DNA from 3 places in the Streptomyces cyclosori genome. Region 1 is predicted to be linked to each of the others. Evidence: riboswitches for the same ligand, from Rfam matches in the RefSeq annotation. Region 1 holds a riboswitch; each other region holds the start of a gene.
What was found. A riboswitch is a leader RNA that binds a small molecule or an ion and turns the genes downstream of it on or off. The one in region 1 is predicted to bind cyclic di-AMP.

Region 1 (7,232 bases):
CGACGTCCTGCTCCAGGTCGTCTTCCACGCCCGGATCGCCGAGGAGGGCGACCCGGCGGACGGCTCGGAGCCGTTCTCGGTGGACGACGTGGCCGCGACGATCGTGGAGAAGCTGATCCACCGCCATCCGCACGTCTTCGGCGAGGAGCGGGCCGAGACGCCGGAGGAGGTCAGGGAGCACTGGCTGCGGCAGAAGGCGGCGGAGAAGCGGCGCGAGTCGGTGACCGACGGCGTCCCGCTCGGCCAGCCCGCCCTGGCGCTGGCGGCCAAGCTCGCCTCCCGCGCCCGCATCGGGGAGCTGGCGGTGCCGCTGCCCGCCGGGGAGGGCGCCGGCTACCGCCTCCTCGCCCTGGCGGTCGCCGCCGAGGCCGAGGGCGTGGACCCGGAGGCGGCCCTGCGGGCGGCGGCGCGCGCCTACCGCGACGCGATCCGCGCGGCGGAGGCGGCCCGCACGGCGGGGACGAGCTGAGCGATGTCCTGCCCCATGGAGCCCTCCGGGCCGGTTCCCGCCATGTTCACCTGGGAGTTCGCCACCGATCCGTACCCCGCGTACGGATGGCTGCGGGAGAACTCGCCGGTGCACTGGACCACGTTGCCCAGCGGCGTGGAGGCGTGGCTGGTGACGCGGTACGGCGACGCCCGGCAGGCGCTCGCCGACCAGCGGCTGTCGAAGAACCCGGCGCACCACGACGAGCGCGCGCACGCCAAGGGCAAGACGGGCATCCCGGGCGAGCGCAAGGCCGAGCTGATGACGCATCTGCTCAACATCGACCCGCCGGACCACACCCGGCTGCGGCGGCTGGTCACCAAGGCGTTCACCCCCCGTACGGTGGCCGAATTCGCGCCCCGGGTGCAGGAGTTGACGGACGCGCTGATCGACCGGTTCGCGGCGGGCGGCGAGGCCGACCTCATCCACGAGTTCGCCTTCCCGCTGCCCATCTACGCCATCTGCGACCTGCTCGGCGTCCCGCGCGAGGACCAGGACGACTTCCGCGACTGGGCCGGGATGATGATCCGGCACGGCGGCGGCCCGCGCGGCGGGGTCGCCCGGTCGGTGAAGAAGATGCGCGGCTATCTGCTCGAACTCATCCACCGCAAGCGGGAGGAGCCGGGCGAGGACCTCATCTCGGGGCTGATCCGGGCCAGCGACCACGGCGAGCACCTCAGCGAGAACGAGGCGGCGGCGATGGCCTTCATCCTGCTGTTCGCCGGTTTCGAGACGACCGTGAACCTCATCGGCAACGGGATGTACGCGCTGCTGCGCCACCCGGAGCAGCGGGCGCGCCTGGCCGCCTCGCTCGTGGCGGGGGAGACGGAGCTCCTGGACACCGCGGTGGAGGAACTCCTGCGCTACGACGGCCCGGTGGAGCTGGCCACCTGGCGGTTCGCCACCCGGCCGCTGAGCATCGGCGGCCAGGACATCGCCGCGGGCGACCCGGTGCTGGTGGTGCTCGCCTCCGCCGACCGCGACCCGGACCGCTTCCCCGACCCCGATGTGCTCGACCTCGGCCGCCGCGACAACCAGCACCTGGGCTACGGGCACGGCATCCACTACTGCCTGGGCGCGCCCCTGGCCCGGCTGGAGGCCAGGACGGCGCTGGCGACCCTGCTGCGACGCCTTCCTGACCTGCGGTTGGCGGTGGATCCTGCTGATTTGCGCTGGCGCGGCGGGCTCATCATGCGTGGACTGCGCACCCTTCCGGTCGAGTTCACGCCCGCCGTAACTGACGGTACGTCAAAACTGTGACTTTCGCGTTATCGCGGGTCCATCGACTTGTGACAAGCGTTCGAGTACGGCTACGTTCACCCCTCGACTCGACGGCTCCGCCTCAGCAGTCACAGACGTAGTCACACGGAAGGCCACAGCATGCGCTCCGGGAACGGACGGCACCGCCGACCCCGCCAGGCTCCCGCACTCGTCGTAGCGGCGGGGGTGACCGGCTCGGCCCTCGCCCTTCCGCTCTTCGCGGCGAGCGGCGCGAACGCCGCCTCCGCGACCACCTGGGACCGGGTGGCCGAGTGCGAGAGCGGCGGCTCCTGGAGCGCCGACTTCGGCAACGGCCTCTACGGCGGCCTCCAGCTCTCCCAGGAGACCTGGGAGACCTACGGCGGCACGGCGTACGCCGCCCGCCCCGACCTGGCCAGCCGCGCCCAGCAGATCGCCGTCGCCGAGAAGGTGCTCGCGGCGAAGGGCCCCCAGGCGTTCACCAGCTGCTCGGGGATCTCCGGGCTCACCCGGGGCGGCGGCGCGCCCGCCGTCGACCCCGGCGCCCAGCCCTCGCCCGCCGCCACGGCCTCCGAGGGGGCGGACACCTCCGCGACCCCCTCGGCGCCCGCCAAGGACACCGAGGCGCCCGCCGGGTCCGCCCCGGCCGCCTCCAAGCCGCCGACGGCCCCGGCCGCGCCCTCCGCGGGCAAGGACGCCCCGGCCGGGCCGAAGACCCCGGCCAAGCCGAAGGACGGGGCTCCGCGGACCGGGACCGGCGGCAAGCACCGGGGCACGCCCGACCCGGCCGAGAGCGGCACGCCCGCGGCCGGCGGCACCGGAGGCGCGACCGGCGACTCCGGCAATACGGACAGCGGTCGTGAAGCCGGACAGCACCCCTCGCGGGGCGACGCCGCCTCGCGCGAGTCGGACGAGGTGCTGAGCGGTCCGGGCGACTACACCGTCCGCCCCGGCGACAACCTGTGGGACATCTCGCGCTCGCACAAGGTCGAGGGCGGCTGGTCGGCGCTCTACAAGGCGAACGAGAAGACCATCGGCTCGGATCCCGATCTGATCCTGCCCGGTCAGAGCCTTGATCTGAACCTGGCAAAGACGGACAACCCGGCCCCGCCCAAGGGGTAGTTCAGGGGCCTATGTCCGCTTCTGCGCAAGTGAGACATGGGTCTCTTTCCGTCAACTGGCCTGCCCCGTCTGCCCGGTCCGTACGACACGCCCCCGACCTGCGGAAACAGGGGATACGGAGGGGTGGGCGGGGGCGATTTTTCCTTGATGGGCCCCTTTGAACATCAGGGGTTGGTGTGTTTACGGTCGGAGCGCTCGTCACCACGGGCCCCTTCGACCGGGAACGCCGAATCCTGCCGCCGGTCGCCGGGAACAGTCGACGCTTGACGCGCCGTAGGCAGGAGCGGGGGACCCAAGGTAAGTGCCGGGCCCGGCCGTTGAGAGACGTACGCCATGCGGCGGGACGTACGAGACGGCCGACGGGACCGGCTTGGGGTGAAGACGTGCCGAGAGGCGCGGCCGGGCCACTCACTCGCCCGAACCCGACAGCTCACCTCGCAGGCGTCGGTGAGGAGAACTCCATGCTGCTTTCCGGCAAGGGCAAGCACCGCCGCCCGTCCAAGGCCGTCCGCGTCGCCACGCTCGCCGGTGTCACCGGTGCCGCCGTCGCCGCCCCGCTGATGGCCGCGGGCAACGCCTCCGCCGCCTCCGTCGCCACCTGGGACGCGGTCGCCCAGTGCGAGTCCGGCGGCAACTGGTCCATCAACACCGGCAACGGCTACTACGGCGGCCTCCAGTTCTCGCAGTCCTCCTGGGCCGCGGCGGGCGGCACCCAGTACGCCTCCCGCGCCGACCTGGCCACCAAGGGCCAGCAGATCGCCACCGCCGAGAAGCTGCTCGCCATGCAGGGCCCGGGCGCCTGGTCCTGCGCCGGCGCGGGCAACCTGACCGCCGGCGGCTCGGCCGCGAACGTGGACACCTCCGGCTCGTCCGCCAAGCAGGCCGCCCCGAAGAAGGCCGCGCCCAAGGCCGCCCCGAAGGCCCAGCGCGAGTCCGCCCCGGCCTCCCGCGGCGAGTCCCGCCCGGCCCCGGTCAAGACCGGCGACGGCGAGTACAAGGTGAAGGCCGGCGACACGCTGGGCTCCATCGCCCAGGCCCACGGCGTCAAGGGCGGCTGGCAGAAGCTGTTCGAGCTGAACAAGGACGTCGTCAAGGACGCGAACCTGATCTACGTGGACCAGAAGCTCCACCTGAGCTGAGTCCGCCCGCGGTCCGGGGTGCCACGCCCGCGTGGCGCCCGCGGACCGCGCGGACCCGCTCACGCAGTTCCCCGCACCCCGGGCAGTCGGGGGCGCGGGGAACTGCGCGCTCGGGCCCCGCAGGTCTGCGGACGAAAGCGCACGCCAAGATCCACTCAGCCCACAGCTGAACCCGGAGGGCCGTGCTTTGTTTCGTTCAGGAACATTTTGCCCCCCGTTTCGTCCCACGGGCCGGTCGGTCGGCTGGCCGATGCTCCGGAGGCGGTTAGGCTCAGGGGTGCCGGACCACGCGGCCCGGCGTATTCGCATCACATCCCAGAAGGAGATGCTCGTGCCGTCCATCGACGTCGTCGTAGCCCGGGAAATCCTGGACTCCCGAGGCAACCCCACGGTCGAGGTCGAGGTCGGCCTCGACGACGGCAGCACCGGCCGTGCCGCCGTCCCCTCCGGTGCCTCCACCGGTGCCTTCGAAGCCATCGAGCTGCGTGACGGTGACCCCAACCGCTACCAGGGCAAGGGCGTCGAGAAGGCCGTCCTCGCCGTGATCGAGCAGATCGGCCCGGAGCTCGTCGGCTACGACGCCACCGAGCAGCGCCTGATCGACCAGGCGATGTTCGACCTGGACGCCACGGACAACAAGGGCTCGCTCGGCGCCAACGCCATCCTCGGCGTCTCCCTCGCCGTGGCGCACGCCGCCTCCGAGGCCAGCGACCTGCCGCTGTTCCGCTACCTGGGCGGCCCGAACGCGCACCTCCTGCCCGTCCCGATGATGAACATCCTCAACGGTGGGTCGCACGCCGACTCCAACGTGGACATCCAGGAGTTCATGATCGCCCCGATCGGCGCGGAGTCCTTCTCCGAGGCCCTGCGCTGGGGCGCCGAGGTCTACCACACGCTGAAGAAGGTCCTGAAGAACAAGGGCCTCTCCACCGGCCTGGGCGACGAGGGCGGCTTCGCCCCGAACCTGGAGTCCAACCGCGCCGCCCTGGACCTCATCCTGGAGGCCATCAAGGAGGCCGGCTACGCCCCGGGCAAGGACATCGCCCTGGCGCTCGACGTCGCCGCGTCCGAGTTCTACAAGGACGGCAAGTACGAGTTCGAGGGCAAGTCCCGCTCGGCCGCCGAGATGACCGAGTACTACGAGGAGCTCGTCTCCGCGTACCCGCTGGTCTCCATCGAGGACCCGCTGTACGAGGACGACTGGGCCGGCTGGAACACCATCACCGCGCGCCTGGGCTCCAAGGTCCAGATCGTCGGCGACGACCTCTTCGTCACCAACCCGGAGCGCCTGGCCCGCGGCATCGAGGAGGGCTCCGCCAACGCCCTGCTCGTCAAGGTCAACCAGATCGGTTCGCTGACCGAGACCCTGGACGCCGTCGAGCTGGCCCAGCGCAACGGCTTCAAGTGCATGATGTCCCACCGCTCCGGCGAGACCGAGGACGTCACCATCGCCGACCTCGCCGTCGCGGTGAACTGCGGCCAGATCAAGACCGGCGCCCCGGCCCGCTCGGACCGCGTCGCCAAGTACAACCAGCTGCTGCGCATCGAGGAGATCCTCGACGACGCCGCGGTGTACGCGGGCCGCAGCGCCTTCCCGCGCTTCAAGGGCTGACCGCCCTGTCGTACGTCCGTCCCCGGCCACGGTCCCGTACCGTGTCCGGGGACGTTGTACGTACGTGAGGGGAGCGGGGCGACATGGCCAAGGGAAACCGTGACCGGTTCTCCACCGCGGCCCGGCTCAAGGTGCTCGGCGAGCAGACCGCCGCCCGCGTCTACCGCTCCCAGACCCGGCGCCAGGCCCGCCGCTCCCGGCTGACCGGCCGGGCCGCGCTGCTCGCGCTGGTGATGTGCTCCCTGGTGGTGGCGCTCGCGTACCCGATGCGCCAGTACGTGTCGCAGCGCGGTGACATCGCCGAGCAGCGCCGCAAGGAGCGCGAGGCGGCGGCCCAGGTCGAGCGGCTGCGGGACGAGAAGGCCCGGCTCCAGGACGACGCGTACATCAAGCGGCTGGCCCGGGAGCACCTGCACATGCAGTTCCCGGGCGAGACCGGCTACACCGTGACCGACCCGGCGGCGGGCAAGGACCACCGCGACGGGAAGGCCGCCACCGGCCGGCCGTGGCACTCGAACCTCTGGGACGGCGTGGACAAGGCCGACCGCCCGGGCAACTGACGACGTGACCCCCAGCGATAGATAGAGACAAGAAACCCACGATGGAAACCCCTCCGCCCCAGACTCCCCGCACCGAGCCCACCGACCTGGACATCGCCGCCTTCCAGGAGCAGCTGGGCCGTCCGCCGCGCGGGCTGCGCGCGATCGCCCACCGCTGCCCGTGCGGCAACCCGGACGTGGTCGAGACGGCGCCCCGGCTGCCCGACGGCACGCCGTTCCCGACGACGTACTACCTGACCTGCCCGCGTGCGGCGTCGGCGATCGGGACCCTGGAGGCCAACGGGGTCATGAAGGAGATGTCGGAGCGGCTGGCGGCCGACCCGGAGCTGGCCGCCGCCTACCGCGCCGCCCACGAGGACTACATCGCCCGCCGGGACGCCATCGAGGTCCTGGAGGGCTTCCCGAGCGCGGGCGGCATGCCGGACCGGGTCAAGTGCCTGCACGTGCTGGTCGGCCACTCGCTGGCGGCCGGTCCCGGGGTGAACCCGCTCGGCGACGAGGCGATCGCCATGCTGCCCGAGTGGTGGGCGAAGGGCCCGTGCGTCACGCCCTGCGCGCCCGGCGGGGACGAGAAGTGACCCGGGTCGCCGCCGTCGACTGCGGCACCAACTCGATCCGGCTGCTGGTCGCCGACGCCGACCCGGAGACGGGCGAACTCGTCGACCTGGACCGCCGGATGACGATCGTCCGGCTCGGCCAGGGCGTCGACCGCACCGGCCGGCTCGCCCCCGAGGCGCTGGAGCGCACCTTCGCGGCCTGCCGCGAGTACGCGGCGGTCATCCGGGAGCTGGGCGCCGAGCGCGTCCGCTTCGTGGCCACCTCCGCCTCCCGCGACGCGGAGAACCGGGACGACTTCGTGCGGGGCGTCGTGGACATCCTGGGCGTCGAGCCCGAGGTGATCACCGGCGACCAGGAGGCCGAGTTCTCCTTCACCGGCGCCACCCGGGAGCTGCACGCCGACGGCGACTACCTGGTCGTCGACATCGGCGGCGGCTCGACCGAGTTCGTCGTCGGCTCCCACCAGGTGCGCGCGGCGCGCTCGGTGGACGTGGGCTGCGTCCGCCTCACCGAAC
Region 2 (7,232 bases), 2.1 Mb from region 1:
TTTTTTACAGAGGCAGTCGACCGATGCGCCCAGCAGGGCCATCCGTACGAGAAGGGGTCCGCCATGCACGGCCCGTCCGCCCGCCACGTCCTGCCCGAGTTCTCCGAACGCACCTCCACCGGGGTCCGCACCCTCGACCCCTACGGCAAGCTGCTCGAAGAGCGGATCGTCATCCTCGGTACTCCCGTCGACGACACCTCCGCCAACGATCTGATGGCCCAGTTCATGCACCTGGAGCACGCCGACCCGGACCGGGACATCTCGCTCTACATCAACTCCCCCGGCGGCTCGCTCACCGCGATGACGGCCATCTACGACACGATCCGGTTCGTCGCCTGCGACGTGGAGACGGTGTGCATCGGGCAGGCCGCCTCGGCCGCCGCGGTACTGCTGGCCGCGGGCACGCCGGGCAAGCGGCTCGCACTCCCCGGCGCGCGGGTGCTCGTCCACCAGCCCTCGATCGAGGAGCCGCTGCGCGGCCAGCCCTCCGATCTGGAGATCCAGGCGAGGGAACTCCAGCGCGGCCGGGCACTGCTGACGGAGCTGCTGGCACGGCACACCGGGCAGTCCACCGAGCGGATCGGCGCCGACATCGAGCGGGACACCATCCTGGACGCCCCGGCGGCGCTCGCCTACGGCCTGGTCGACCACGTCGTGACCAGCCGCAAGACCCCGCTGTCCGGGCCGAGGAGGCAGTACCGGTGATCCCCGAACTGCCACCGCTGCCCGCGCTGACCCGCGCCGAGGGCGAGCTGATCGACGCGTATCTGGACGCGCTGGACAAGCTGGGCCGCGTCAACCCCGCCCGGCACCGGGACACCTACGGCGCGCTGCGGGCGGCACAGGCCCTGGTCGGGCGGGCGGTGGCGCTGCGGGACGCGCTGACGACCATGCATCTGCGCGGCGAGTCGGAGCTGCACTCCGAGACGCTGGCGCGGGCGCTGCGCGTCCTCGACGGGGAGCGCAGGGCGGGCCGTCTGACGATGCCGCCGCCCGGCCCAGGGTGAGCGCGCGGACGCCCGGGCGCCCCCCGCGTTGGTACGAGTCGGTGTCCCACGTTCGGACGATCCGATCGTCCGAACGACGTACCGCCCGTACTGCTCCGCACGCGTACGAGCCAGCGGAATGAATCGTTCCACCGCTGGTCAAAGGCCCTGTCAGAAGTGCCGAAACTTCCCTGTCCACCCGAACGGGTCAGTCGTGAGGAGCCTCACAAAACACTGTTTCGGCTCGGAAATCCGACACCTTTTGGGTCAAGATCCCTTCCGACGACAAGCCCCCGCCACCGCGGCGGGGCGGTCCGGGCGGACGCCGAGTCCTGCCGCCGCACCCGGATGACTGGTCGACTGAGTGGATCGGCAGGAGTGGAGGACCCAAGCACGGCGGGCCCACCGGGAGACCGGGAGGCCCTTGGGGTGAAGCCGCGAGAGCGGCCGGGCATCTTCGCCAGTCCGAACCCGACAGGTCATCCTTCGCAGGCGGTTTGACGAAGGGTTGCGCATGACTGCGCAGAATCATGTCCCGTCCCTGCTGACCCGTGTCGGCGCGGTCTCCGCCCTCACCCTCGCCGCCGTCGGCGGCACCCTGCTGGCGCCGGGCGCCAGCAGCGAGGCGAGCGCCGCGACACTCGCGACGAAGGCGCTCAATGTCGCCGCGTCCAAGAAGGGATCGCCTTACAAGTACGGCGCCACCGGCCCGTACCGGTTCGACTGCTCGGGGCTCACCCTCTACTCGTTCCAGAAGGCGGGCAAGAAGCTGCCGCGCACCACGCAGCAGCAGTACAACAGCACCCGCCACGTCTCGTCGTCCGCCCGCCAGCGCGGCGACCTCGTGTTCTTCCACTCCGGCTCGAACGTGTACCACGTCGGGATCTACGCCGGCGAGAACAAGATCTGGCACTCCCCCAAGACCGGTTCCGTGGTCAAGCTGGAGAAGATCTGGTCCAAGAGCGTCTGGTACGGGCGCGTGCGCTGACCCGCGCGACCGGCACAGGGGGTCCTCCCGGGCGCGGGCGCCCGCGCGCGGGAGGACCCGGCTCAGCTCTGGACCGGCGCCGTCCAGGGCAGCTCGATCCAGACGGTCTTGCCCCCGTCGGGGGTGGGCGTCACCGAGAGCCGGCCGCCGCACTCGGCGGCCAGCCAGCGAATGATCACCATGCCCCGCCCGTTGTCCTGCTGGACCGCGGCGGGAAGCCGTTTCGGCCAGCGCGGATGGCTGTCCGTGACCCCGATGTGGAGCTGCTCGTCGCGCTCCAGACGCAGCTCCACCGTGAACGTCGGCGACTGGCCCAGGGTGTGCTGCACGGCGTTGGTCGCGAGCTCCGAGACGATCAGGCGGATCGTATCGGCGGTTTCGCCACCTGCCGGCAGACCCCACTCGACGAGCACTCCGGCGACGTGTCTGCGGGCGGCGGAGACCGAGGCGGGATCGCTCGGCAGAGTGACGGTTGATTCGTGGTGGTCTGCCATGGCGACGCTGTCCCTTTCCCACCCGGGCCGGCCCGCCCGTCGCGCGGCGAGCGGGACGAACGCGAGGACGACCCGGACTTGTGCTTCGCGCCAGAGTGCCACTCATCGTGCCGCTCGATGCGCGGATCCACCGAGATATGCATATATCTGTCGCTCAAAGCGGTGAACTCTGCGACGAAGGACCGTATTTGGGAGCCACACTTGCCCATCACCCGAATCCCGGCCGGGTGGGAGGAGAGACTCATGTGGCACGGCCCCGCGGTACGCCGCCGCAAACTCGGCGAGGAACTGCGGAGGCTGCGCTGCGCCGCCGCCCTCACCAGCGGCGAGGTGGCCCGGCAACTGGGCTGGCACCAGTCCAAGGTGAGCCGGATCGAGACCGGCCGCAGCGGGGTGCGGCCCGCCGACGTGACCCGGCTGCTCGCGGTGTACGGGGTCGCCGACCCGGCGCTGCGGGCGCTCCTGGAGGCGCTCGCGGGCTCGGCCGACGGCCGGGGCGGCCAGTGGTGGCACGCCTACCGCGGGCTGCTGCCGCCGCAGTACCGGGACTTCATCAGCCTGGAGTCCCAGGCGTCGGCCGCGCGCACCCTGGAGACGTCGGTGGTGCCCGGGCTGCTCCAGACGCCCGAGTACGCGCGCGCGGTCACCCGGGCGGCTCTCGGCCATCTCGACGCGGCGCGGGTGGACTCACTGGTGGAGGTTCGGCTGGCGCGCCAGGAGGTGCTGCGGGCGGATCCGCCGCTGGAGCTGAGCGCGGTGGTGGACGAGGCGGCGCTGCACCGCGCGGTGGGCGGGGCGGCCGTGATGCGGCGGCAGTTGCGCCATCTCGCCGAAGTGGCCCGGCTGCCGCAGGTGCGGCTGCGGGTGCTGCCTTTCAGCAGCGGTGGCCATATCGGGCTCACCGGCCCTTTCATTATCTTCTCTTTTCCGCACATTTCTGATCTGGACGTTGTGGTTATCGACCACTTGACGAGTAGCCTCTATCTCGAACGGAGAGAAGACCTTGAGGCGTACAGCGCCGCGTTCCATACGGTCGAGGCGCAGGCCCTTTCGTTCCAGCACTCATTGAATCTCATCGCCGGGATGGCTGACGGCGTGTAAGGGAGGCATGATGCCCGCACCCCCCGCGCATGTACCTTCCAGCACTTCTCTGGAAGGCGCGCAATGGCGGCGCAGCAGCCGTAGTACAGGAATGAACAATTGCGTCGAGGCCGCATTCCTCGACGCCGCACTGCTGGCCGTCCGCGACTCCAAGCGGACCGCCGGCCCCGCGCTGCTCTTCGGAGCGCGGGCCTGGCACAGCTTCCTTTCCGGCCTGTCCGTCGAGCTCAACGAGGCGCCCGACAGCAGGAGTTGAGTACGCCCAACGGGGGACTACACGGTGGGCGCGGTCCGCAGGACCGTGTCCACCGCCCAGTCGATCTGACTGCCCGTCAAGTCCGCCCGGGCGGTCAGCCGCAGCCGGGAGATCCCGTCCGGCACCGACGGCGGACGGAAGCACCCCACCGCGAGCCCCGCCCCGCGGCACCGCGCCGCCCACTGCACCGCCTGCTCCGGCGAGGGCGCCCGCACCGAGACCACGGCGGCGTCCGGGCGCGCCGCCGTCAGCCCCGCCGCCGTCAGCCGCGCGTACAGCTCGGCCGCCACCGCGCGGGCCCGGCCCGCCCGCTGCGGCTCCGCCTCGATCAGCCGCAGCGCCGCCAGCGCCCCGCCCACCGACGCGGGCGCGAGCCCCGTGTCGAAGATGAACGTACGGGCCGCGTTGACCAGGTGCCGGATCACCCGCTCCGGGCCCAGCACCGCCCCGCCCTGGCTGCCCAGCGACTTCGACAGGGTCACGGTGGCGACCACGTCGCCGTCGCCCGCGAGCCCGGCCGCGTGCGGCGCGCCCCGCCCGCCCTCGCCCAGCACCCCGAGCCCGTGCGCGTCGTCCACCACCAGGGCCGCGCCGAACTCCCGGCAGGCGGCGGCGAGCGCGCCCAGCGGGGCCGCGTCCCCGTCCACCGAGAACACCGAGTCGCTCACCACCAGCGCCGCCCCGTCGTGGGCGTCCAGCGCCTTGCGCACCGCCTCCGGGTCCGCGTGCGGGACCACCGCCGTGGCCGCGCGCGAGAGCCGGCAGCCGTCGACGATGGAGGCGTGGTTGCCCGCGTCGGACACGATCAGCGAGTCCCGCTCGCCGAGCGCGGTCAGCGCCGCCAGGTTCGCCGCGTACCCCGAGGAGAAGACCAGCGCCGCCTCGAAGCCGCAGAACCGGGCGAGGGACTCCTCCAGCTCGGTGTGGAGCGCCGTGGTGCCGGTGACCAGACGGGAGCCGGTGGCGCCCGCGCCCCAGCGGCGGGCCGCCCCGGCCGCGCCTTCGGTGACCGCCGGGTGGCGGGTCAGCCCGAGGTAGTCGTTGCCGGCCAGGTCGAGCAGGTCCTGGTCGGCCGCGCGCGGCCGGAGCACCCGTACGAGACCGGCGCGCTCGCGCCGCTCGGTCGCTCCGTCGATCCAGTCGAATGGCGCTCGGGGCATGGTGGAGATCCCTTTTGTAGGCAGCGCACAGACCCTATTCCGGCGCGGGCGAGGTCAGGGTGTGGCAATACACACACCTTCGAGGAGCGCAGTTGTACGATCCCTCCTTGGCTGGAAGCGGGGTCTTGGGCAAGGATCGGCGCCATGGACCTGCTGAACACGCTGGTGGACAAGGGGCTGCGGCGCGAGCTGCCGAGCCGTGAAGAGGCGCTCGCCGTACTGGCGACCTCCGACGAGGAACTGCTCGACGTGGTGGCCGCGGCCGGCAAGGTGCGCCGTCAGTGGTTCGGGCGCCGGGTGAAGCTGAACTACCTGGTGAACCTGAAGTCGGGGCTGTGCCCGGAGGACTGCTCGTACTGCTCGCAGCGCCTCGGCTCCAAGGCCGAGATCCTCAAGTACACCTGGCTGAAGCCGGACGAGGCGTCCAAGGCCGCCGCCGCCGGTGTCGCGGGCGGCGCCAAGCGGGTCTGCCTGGTGGCGAGCGGCCGGGGGCCGACCGACCGCGACGTGGACCGGGTCTCGCAGACCATCGAGGCCATCAAGGAGCAGAACGAGGGCGTCGAGGTGTGCGCCTGCCTCGGTCTGCTCTCGGACGGCCAGGCCGAGCGGCTGCGCGCGGCCGGCGCCGACGCGTACAACCACAACCTCAACACGTCCGAGGGGACGTACGGGGACATCACGACCACCCACACCTACGCCGACCGCGTGGACACCGTGCAGAAGGCGCACGGCGCCGGGCTCTCCGCCTGCTCCGGTCTGATCGCGGGCATGGGCGAGAGCGACGAGGACCTGGTCGACGTGGTCTTCGCGCTGCGCGAGCTGGACCCGGACTCGGTCCCGGTCAACTTCCTCATCCCGTTCGAGGGCACCCCGCTCGCCAAGGAGTGGAACCTCACCCCGCAGCGCTGTCTGCGCATCCTCGCGATGGTCCGGTTCGTCTGCCCGGACGTCGAGGTGCGGCTCGCGGGCGGGCGCGAGGTGCATCTGCGCACGATGCAGCCGCTGGCCCTGAACCTGGTCAACTCGATCTTCCTCGGCGACTACCTCACCAGTGAGGGCCAGGAGGGCAAGGCCGACCTGGAGATGATCGCGGACGCCGGGTTCGAGGTGGAGGGCGCGGGCACGACCACGCTCCCCGAGCACCGCGCCGACGCCCTGGCCGGCGCGGGCTGCGGCTCGCACGCGGCCGGCGGCTGCGGCTCCCACGAGGGCGGCGCCTGCGGTGCGCACGCCGAGGGCGCGGGCTGCGGCCCGTGCGGCCAGTCCGCCCCGGCCCCGGCCGCCGCCACCGAGGTCCCCGAGGCCCGCACGGACCTGGTCGCCGTGCGCCGCCGGGGCGCCGGAACGGACCTCGCCCCCAATGCCTGACCCCGGTTACGGCGTCACCGAGCTGCGCGCCCTGGACCGGCAGCACGTCTGGCACCCCTACGGCCCGATGCCGGGCCGCCAGGAACCGCTGGTCGTGGAGTCCGCGTCCGGGGTCCGGCTGCGGCTCGCCGAGGAGGCGCACGGGCAGCGCGAGCTCGTCGACGGCATGGCGTCGTGGTGGTCGGCGCTGCACGGCTACAACCACCCGGTCCTCAACGCCGCCGCACACGGCCAGCTGGACCGGATGAGCCATGTGATGTTCGGCGGGCTCACCCACGAGCCCGCCGTGCGGCTCTGCGTCAAGCTCGTCGAGATCACCCCCGAGCCGCTCCAGCACGTCTTCCTCAGCGACTCCGGCTCGGTCTCGGTCGAGGTCGCCATCAAGATGTGCCTGCAGTACTGGAAGTCGGTCGGGCGGCCCGCCAAGCAGCGGCTGCTGACCTGGCGCGGCGGCTACCACGGCGACACCTGGCAGCCGATGTCGGTCTGCGACCCGGACGGCGGCATGCACGCGCTGTGGTCCGGCAGGCTGCCGGAGCAGGTCTTCGTGGACGCGCCCCCGACCGGGTACGACGCGGAGCCGGACGAGGCGTACGTACGCCGGCTGCGCGAGACCCTCGCCCGGCACGCCCACGAGGTGGCGGCGGTGATCGTCGAGCCGGTGGTGCAGAACGCGGGCGGGATGCGGTTCCACTCCCCCGGCTATCTGCGGGTGCTGCGCGAGCTGTGCGACGAGCACGACGTGCTGCTGGTCTTCGACGAGATCGCCACCGGCTTCGGCCGCACCGGCACCCTCTTCGCCTCCGAACACGCCGCCGTCTCGCCGGACGTGCTGTGCGTGGGCAAGGCGATGACCGGCGGCTATCTGTCGATGGCCGC
Region 3 (7,232 bases), 980 kb from region 1:
GCTCTTCCCGTGCGGCGAGGTGCCGGCCAACACCCTGCGGTGGATGACCCTGGACCCGCAGGCGCGCGAGGACACCCTCACCGACTGGGAGAACCGCTGGGCGCCGATGGTGCTGCCGCAGCTGCGGCACGGGGTGGAAATGCGGCCCAACGACGTCGAGTTGAGACGGCTGGAGGAGGAGATCCAAGCCGATCCGGTCGCCGGTCCGCTCTACCGGGAGACGGGCGCGACGCCGGTTCCCTTCCCGGACGGCTCCGAGCGGCCCATCCGGCACGCGCTGTACGGCCCGGGCTGGGTCACCACCTGCGTGGCCGAGCCGGTCACCTCGCCGGGAGCCCGGATGATGCTGCTCCTCTACACCCCGGGCGCCTCGCTGGTCAGCCGCAATCCGGTGCTCAGCTCCCCGCTGACCAGCTGAGTCACGGGACGGACGGGGTCCCGGGCGCCGGTTGGTACGGAGCACGGCTCCGGATGGCGTAGAGTTGTGTTTACCGACGCGGGGTGGAGCAGCTCGGTAGCTCGCTGGGCTCATAACCCAGAGGTCGCAGGTTCAAATCCTGTCCCCGCTACTGAAGTCCCAGGGCCCGGCACATGAAAATGTGCCGGGCCCTGGGCGTTTTCCGGGTGCGCGGGGGCCCCGGGGCCTTCCGGGTGTACGCGGAGCGGCGGCGGGCGTACCGGAAGGTGTACGTCCAGTAGTCTCTCGCGCACCATGCGTGAGCGTACGGCGGGGTTCCTGGCGGCGATGGCGCGGCGGAAGGTGCCCGCCGTGCCGCTCTTCCTGGCCCTGTGCGCGCTTCTGATCGCCCTCAGCCTGCCGCTGTCACCGCTCGTCCCCGCGATGCCCGCCCCCGGGCACGCCAAGGGCGGGGTGCCGTCGGTGCACGGCGACCCGGCGGCCCGGCGGCACGCCCGGGGCACCTGCGTACGGGGACGGGCCGGGCCGCGCCGGTGCCGGGCGCGGCTGATCGCCACCGGGGCGGACCGGCGCTGACCCGGTTGGCCGAGGCGGGCTCGCCGTGCGACCCGGTCCCCGGGAGCCTGGTCAGGGGCGACGTCGGCGGCCCGGCGGACGGGCAGGAGACCACAGGTGCGGCAGTTCGGAGACGGCGGTGGCCGGGAGGGCGCCCGGTGCCGGGCGCTGATGCGGGTGCTGCCCTGGCTGCTCCTGGCCTCCGGGCTCGTCCTCGACCTGGCCACCCCGCCCGATCTCACCGGGGCCGCGCTCTTCGCGGCGGCGCCGATGATCGCCGCCCCGTTCTGCGGCCGGCGCGGCACGGCCCTGGCGGGGGCCGGGGCGGTGGCGGCGGTGCTGATCGCCGAGCGCTACCACGACATCCCGAGCACCGGTGAGGCCGTCAGCGAGCTGTTCACCGTCTTCACGGTCGCCGTGCTCGCCCTCTTCACCCACCGCATCCTGCGCCGCAGCGGCGAGCGGCTGGCCTCCGCGCGGGTCATCGCGGAGACCGCCCAGCGTGCGGTGCTGCCCACCCCCGCCGACCGCATCGGCGGCCTCCAGGTGGCCGCGCGGTACGAGGCGGCGCAGGCGGACGCGTTCATCGGCGGGGACCTGTTCGCCGTCCAGGACACGCCGTACGGGGTGCGGCTGGTCGTGGGGGACGTGCGGGGCAAGGGGCTTGAGGCGGTCGAGGCGGTGGCCGTGGTCATCGGGGCGTTCCGGGAGGCCGCCGAGCAGGAGACGACCCTGGAGGCGGTGGCCGGGCGGCTGGAGCGGGCGCTGGCGCGGGAGGGCGCCCGGCGCAGCGGCCTGGACGCGGTGGAGGGGTTCACCACCGCCGTGCTCGCCGAGGTCCCGCGCGGCGCCGCCACCGTACGGCTGGTGAACCGGGGCCACCCCGAACCGCTGATGCTGCACGCCGACGGGGTGCTGGACGCGCTGGTCCCGGCCGATCCCGCGCTGCCGCTGGGGATGGCGGAGCTGGGGGTGTGGCCGGACCGGGCGCAGACGTACCCCTTCCCGGCCGGGGCGACCCTGCTCTTCTACACGGACGGGCTGTCGGAGGCGCGTTCCGTCGAGCCGCCCGGGGTCTTCTACGACCCGTACGAGCGGCTGCGCGGCCGGATCTTCGCCGGTCCCGACGGGGTGCTCCAGGCGCTCGTCGACGACGTCCGGCGGCATACGGGCGGGGGCGCCAGCGACGACATGGCGCTGCTCGCGGTCGGCCGGCCGGGGGTGGGGCAGCCGGAGCGGCGGCGGACGATGCCCGTGGTGCCGTGACGGACCCGCCGTGACGGACCCGCCGTGACGGACCCGCCGTGTCCGTGGTGCCGTGCCCGTGGCGCCGGGCGAACCCGTCATGACGGACCGTAGTCGAACGGCGCCCCTGCGCATAACAATTGACACACCGTCAGCAGTTGTCCCCAACGATCACCGGGAACGGCTTGGAATCCGGTCCGCCTGTCTATTAACGTTCGATAACGCAGCGCGGTCGTCCCAGCCGTCGCAGAAGGCGGCACCGTGCGCGTGCGCCGAATCCCGCAAGGGAACCGGGGAACCACCAACTTGGGGTGAATCGGACACGTCCGCGTCCGCGCGGAACGCCCGTAGGAGACCTTCCTGCTCCGAACCCGTCAGCTAACCCGGTAGGCGAGAAGGAAGGAAAGGAGTGCGCCTCCGTGGCGTCCAACGAGCCTGCCCTCGGCACCCAGCCGCTTCCCCCCGTCTCCCTGTACGGGACCGCGCCCAGTGACACCGAGGTGTGGGAGGAGTGGAACCCCACCGAGGAGTCGGTCGCCGTCCGGGGCCGGCACCGCGTCGCCAAGCAGCGCGGCGGACTCGCCCGCAGCTCCACCGTCCTCGGCGTCGGCGTCATCGCGGCCGTCGGCGCGGGCGGCATGGCCAGCGCCCAGACCAAGCCCCCGGTCTCCATATCCCTGCCCGACTCCGTCGCGGACAACCTCCCCGACGTGAAGTCCCTGCCGGGCGTGGGCACCCTGATCGCCGACCTGGCCGGGGACGACGAGCGCGACGACACCCCGGCCGACCGGGCCGACCGGGCCGTGGCCGCCGCCCCGCTCACCATGGCCGGGGTCTTTGGCGCCGACGCCGAGAAGGGCGCCACCGGCGCGGGCGAGGCCCTGCGCGCCCGCATCCTCCAGCAGGCCGAGCACCAGCAGGCGGACGCCGAGGCGGAGGCGCGGGCCGTCGCCCAGAAGGCCGCGGCCGAGTCCGCGGCGCGCGAGGCGAAGGCCGCTTCGAGCGCCGCCGAGCAGAAGGCGGCGGCCGAGAAGAAGGCCGCCGAGGAGGCTGCCGCCAAGAAGGCGGAGGAGGCGCGGCTGGCCGAGCTGGCCAAGAGCTTCTCGCTGCCGGTCGGCTCGTACACGATCACCTCCACGTTCGGCGAGGCCGGCTCGATGTGGTCCTCCGGCCACCACACCGGCCTCGACTTCGCCGCCCCGACCGGCACCCCGCTCAAGGCGATCCACGGCGGCACGGTCAAGTCGGCCGGCTGGTCCGGCTCGTACGGCTACCGCACGGTGATCGAGCTGTCGGACGGCACCGAGCTCTGGTACTGCCACCAGTCCTCGATCGCGGTCAGCGCGGGCCAGCAGGTCTCCACCGGCGACACCATCGGCCGCGTCGGCGCCACCGGCAACGTGACCGGCCCGCATCTGCACCTGGAGGTGCACACCCCGGGCGGCACGGGCATCGACCCGATGGGCTGGCTGCGGTCCAAGGGGCTCAACCCGTAACAACGCGGCCCCTTCCGTCGCCGAGGCCGTCCGCGACGGGCTTCGGGTGCCCGGAATACCCGTGCCCCGCAGGCCCGTTGCCCCCCTATGACCTCACTGCGCCCGCTCGGTGCCTCCGATCTGTCCGTCTTCCCGCTCGCCCTCGGCGGCAACGTCTTCGGCTGGTCCGCCGACGAGACCGCCTCCTTCGCCGTCCTCGACGCCTACACCGCCGCGGGCGGCAACTTCGTGGACACCGCCGACACCTACTCGTCCTGGTTCCCGGGCAACGAGGGCGGTGAGTCCGAGACGATCATCGGCAAGTGGCTGGCGGCGCGCGGCAACCGCGAGGACGTCGTCGTCGCCACCAAGGTCGGCGCCCACCCCAAGTTCAAGGGGCTCGCCGCGCCGACCGTCAAGGCGGCCGCCGAGGAGTCGCTGCGCCGCCTGGGCACCGACTACATCGACCTGTACTACACGCACTTCGACGACGAGTCCGTCCCCGTCGAGGAGATCGTCACCACCCTCGACCAGCTCGTACGGGAGGGCAAGGTGCGGGCGGTCGCCGCCTCCAACATCTCCCCCGAGCGGCTCCAGGACTCGCTGGACTTCGCCGACCGCGAGGGCCTCGCCAAGTACGTGGCGCTCCAGCCGCGCTACAACCTGGTCTCGCGCGGCAGCTACGAGGGCCGCCTCCAGGACACCGCCGCCCGCTCGGGCCTGGCCGCCGTCCCCTACCCGGCGCTCGCCTCCGGTTTCCTGACCGGCAAGTACCGGCCGGGCGCGAGCGTCGCCAGCGTCCGGGCCGAGGGCGCGGGCCAGCACCTGGCCACCGAGCGCGGCCAGAAGGTGCTGGCGGCGCTCGACCGGATCGCGCGCGAGCGCGACGCCGAGATCGCCACGGTCGCGCTCGCCTGGCTCGCCGCCCAGCCGACCGTGGTCGCCCCGATCGCCTCGGCCCGCACGGTCGACCAGCTGCCCGCGCTGGTCGCGGTCGCCGACCTGGAGCTCACCGACGCCGAGCTGAGCGAGCTGAAGACCGCGTCGGCGTAGCGGGCGCGGTCGGTGCGGGTCCGGGGCCGTACGGGTCGGCGCGGGCGCCCGTCGTGCGGGTCAGCGCAGGTACGGGTCGTACGGGGGTCCCCACGGCGTACGCGGATCGGGGGAGCCGTCCTGGGGCGCCTGGGAGGGAGGCGCCCAGGTGGCGGAGCCGTACGGGGTCCACGTCTCGTAGGGGTGCGGCGCCCGCGGGCCGTACGGCTGGGGCTGGCGGGGGATCCAGATGCGGCCCGCCGCGCCCGCCGCGTACAGCAGCGCCGGGCCCGCCACCTCCTTGCGCTCCCACAGGTGGTGCAGCAGCTCCTGCTCGCGGGCGAGGAAGTCGGGGCCCGCCGAGGTGCGCCGGGCCCGGTGGCGCAGGAACGCCAGCGCCGTGGCGAACGCCTCGTACTCCGCGACCGTCCGAGCCGCCCGCTTGCCTCCGTAGGTGCGGTACGCGAAGTCCCGGGCCATCGAGCGGGCCCGCATCGAGGAGAGCGCGAGCGGCTCGGCCGGGCCCAGCCAGCCCGCCGACGCGTACGCGGGCAGCTCGGCCGCGACCGTGCGCAGCTCCCGCTGGCGGCTCCACACCGCGATCCAGGTGAGCAGCCCGAAGACGGGGACCATGAACCCGGCGTAGACCAGGTAGAAGCCGTACGTCCCGAACCCCGACGAGCCGTTCCACAGGGCGTGCAGCCCCATCGCCACCAGCAGGCCGAGCAGCGGCAGACCGATCCGGCGCCGTCGCCGGCCCGGCGGGGCGAGGGCGGCGGCGCCGAAGCCGATGCCCGTGCAGACCGTGAACAGCGGATGCGCGCACGGCGACATCACGATGCGGACGAAGAAGGTGGCCGCCGTCGTCGAGGAGAACCCGGCGGTGTGGCTGACCTGGTCCTCGCCGAAGGCGTTGCCCAGGTACAGGATGTTCTCGGTGAAGGCGAAGCCGGTCGCGGTGAAGCCCGCGAAGACCACCCCGTCGACTATCCCCTTGAAGTCCCGTCTTCGGAACAGGAACAGCAGCAGCACCGCCACCGCCTTGGCGCTCTCCTCCACCACCGGGGCTATGACGGTCGCCCCCAGATGGTCGGCGGAGGACGGGTCGGCGGTCGCGGTGGCTATCCACCGGGTCGCGAACGAGTTCGCGATGATCGCCACCAGTGCCGCCGCGCACGCGCCCCACGCGAACGCGAACAGCAGATTGCGCCACGGCCCCGGATCCACCCGGTCCAGCCAGCGGAAGGCCGCGCCGAGCAGCGGCACCGGCAGCACCGCGAGGCCCAGGCCCACCAGGAACCCCTCGGTGCCGGTCTGCTCCCGCACGATCGCCAGGATGACCAGACCGGAGAGGGCGAGCAGGGTGATCAGCGCCCCGGCCCGGACGGCCTTGGAGCGCCAGAAGTCGCGCCGCGGCCGGTAGCGCCACTTCGCCCGCTCCGGTACGGCCTCGAACCGTGGCCGCGCGCCGCAGTCCGGAACCGGCTGGACCGGGTCCGGGGAAGGGCGTGGCGGAAGCGAATCGGACGGCACCAGACGACCCTAACGAGGGGTACGGACAATCCGCGACGGTGCGTGGAGGCGCCGTCAGGCGGAGGGCAGCTCTGTCACGCGGGTGAACAGCAGGTCGTGGACCACATGCCCCTTGTCGAGGCCCTGACCCTCGAACCGGGTGAGTGGCCGGAACGCGGGCCTCGGCGCGTACCCGCCGTCGGCCTGGGTGTTCTCGAACGCGGGGTGGGCGTCCAGGACCTCCAGCATCTGCTCCGCGTACGGCTCCCAGTCGGTGGCGCAGTGCAGCAGGGCGCCGGGCTTGAGCCGGGGCGCGACCAGCGTGAGGAAGTCGGGCTGGATGATGCGGCGCTTGTGGTGGCGCTTCTTGGGCCAGGGGTCCGGGAAGTAGACGCGCAGCCCGTCCAGCGACTCGGGCTCCAGCATCTCGCGCAGCAGGATGATCGCGTCGCCGTTGCCGACGCGCACGTTGGTCAGCCCGCCCCGCTCGGCGAGGCCCAGCAGATTGCCCTGGCCGGGGGTGTGCACGTCGACGGCGAGGATGCCGGTGCCCGGGTCGTCGGCGGCCATCTGGCCGGTGGCCTCGCCCATCCCGAACCCGATCTCCAGGACGACGGGCAGCCCGTCGAACATCTCGGTCAGGTCGAGCTTTCCGCGCCCGTCGATGTCGAAGCCCCACAGCGGCCACAGCCGCTCCAGATACTCGCCCTGGCCGGTGGTCACCCGGCTGCGGCGCGGCTGGAAACTCCGGATGCGCCGCTCGTGGTGCGACCCGGCGGGGTCGGCGGCGGGGCCGCCGGGGAACCGGGGCTCGCTCTTGGGGCGGCGGGCGGGGGTGGTGTGGGGCTGCTCAGACACAATGCGCCGATTCTACGTGCAGGCGCTCCCGGCCGCCGGGCCGTCCGCGGCCCGTCCCGGTGTGCCCGGCCGTCCCGGGGTCCGGGCCGTCCCGGACCGGTGGGGCGGGTGGCCCCGGGCCGGGGTGCTCGGGGCGC

Region 2: another riboswitch for cyclic di-AMP. It lies ahead of AB5J87_RS30480 (C40 family peptidase); the one in region 1 lies ahead of AB5J87_RS21045 (transglycosylase family protein).
Region 3: another riboswitch for cyclic di-AMP. It lies ahead of AB5J87_RS16650 (M23 family metallopeptidase); the one in region 1 lies ahead of AB5J87_RS21045 (transglycosylase family protein).

Annotation. Positions count from the first base shown of each region.
Region 1 is NZ_CP163520.1:4,734,030-4,741,261, forward strand. Features, by position in the region: gene AB5J87_RS21030 (nucleoside triphosphate pyrophosphohydrolase) at 1-469, shown strand, start outside; gene AB5J87_RS21035 (cytochrome P450) at 473-1,747, shown strand; gene AB5J87_RS21040 (transglycosylase family protein) at 1,868-2,848, shown strand; cyclic di-AMP (ydaO/yuaA leader) riboswitch at 3,108-3,307, shown strand; gene AB5J87_RS21045 (transglycosylase family protein) at 3,310-3,987, shown strand; gene eno (phosphopyruvate hydratase) at 4,313-5,599, shown strand; gene AB5J87_RS21055 (septum formation initiator family protein) at 5,683-6,159, shown strand; gene AB5J87_RS21060 (DUF501 domain-containing protein) at 6,201-6,737, shown strand; gene AB5J87_RS21065 (exopolyphosphatase) at 6,734-7,232, shown strand, end outside.
Region 2 is NZ_CP163520.1:6,829,877-6,837,108, reverse strand. Features, by position in the region: gene AB5J87_RS30490 (ATP-dependent Clp protease proteolytic subunit) at 64-705, shown strand; gene AB5J87_RS30485 (hypothetical protein) at 702-1,007, shown strand; cyclic di-AMP (ydaO/yuaA leader) riboswitch at 1,313-1,496, shown strand; gene AB5J87_RS30480 (C40 family peptidase) at 1,501-1,974, shown strand; gene AB5J87_RS30475 (ATP-binding protein) at 2,037-2,468, opposite strand; gene AB5J87_RS30470 (helix-turn-helix domain-containing protein) at 2,712-3,569, shown strand; gene AB5J87_RS30465 (DUF397 domain-containing protein) at 3,580-3,825, shown strand; gene AB5J87_RS30460 (8-amino-7-oxononanoate synthase) at 3,843-4,985, opposite strand; gene bioB (biotin synthase BioB) at 5,130-6,353, shown strand; gene AB5J87_RS30450 (adenosylmethionine--8-amino-7-oxononanoate transaminase) at 6,346-7,232, shown strand, end outside.
Region 3 is NZ_CP163520.1:3,758,854-3,766,085, reverse strand. Features, by position in the region: gene AB5J87_RS16670 (helix-turn-helix domain-containing protein) at 1-418, shown strand, start outside; tRNA gene AB5J87_RS16665 (tRNA-Met) at 496-569, shown strand; gene AB5J87_RS16660 (hypothetical protein) at 713-994, shown strand; gene AB5J87_RS16655 (PP2C family protein-serine/threonine phosphatase) at 1,145-2,239, shown strand; cyclic di-AMP (ydaO/yuaA leader) riboswitch at 2,479-2,626, shown strand; gene AB5J87_RS16650 (M23 family metallopeptidase) at 2,689-3,714, shown strand; gene AB5J87_RS16645 (aldo/keto reductase) at 3,802-4,746, shown strand; gene AB5J87_RS16640 (PrsW family intramembrane metalloprotease) at 4,807-6,258, opposite strand; gene trmB (tRNA (guanosine(46)-N7)-methyltransferase TrmB) at 6,313-7,095, opposite strand.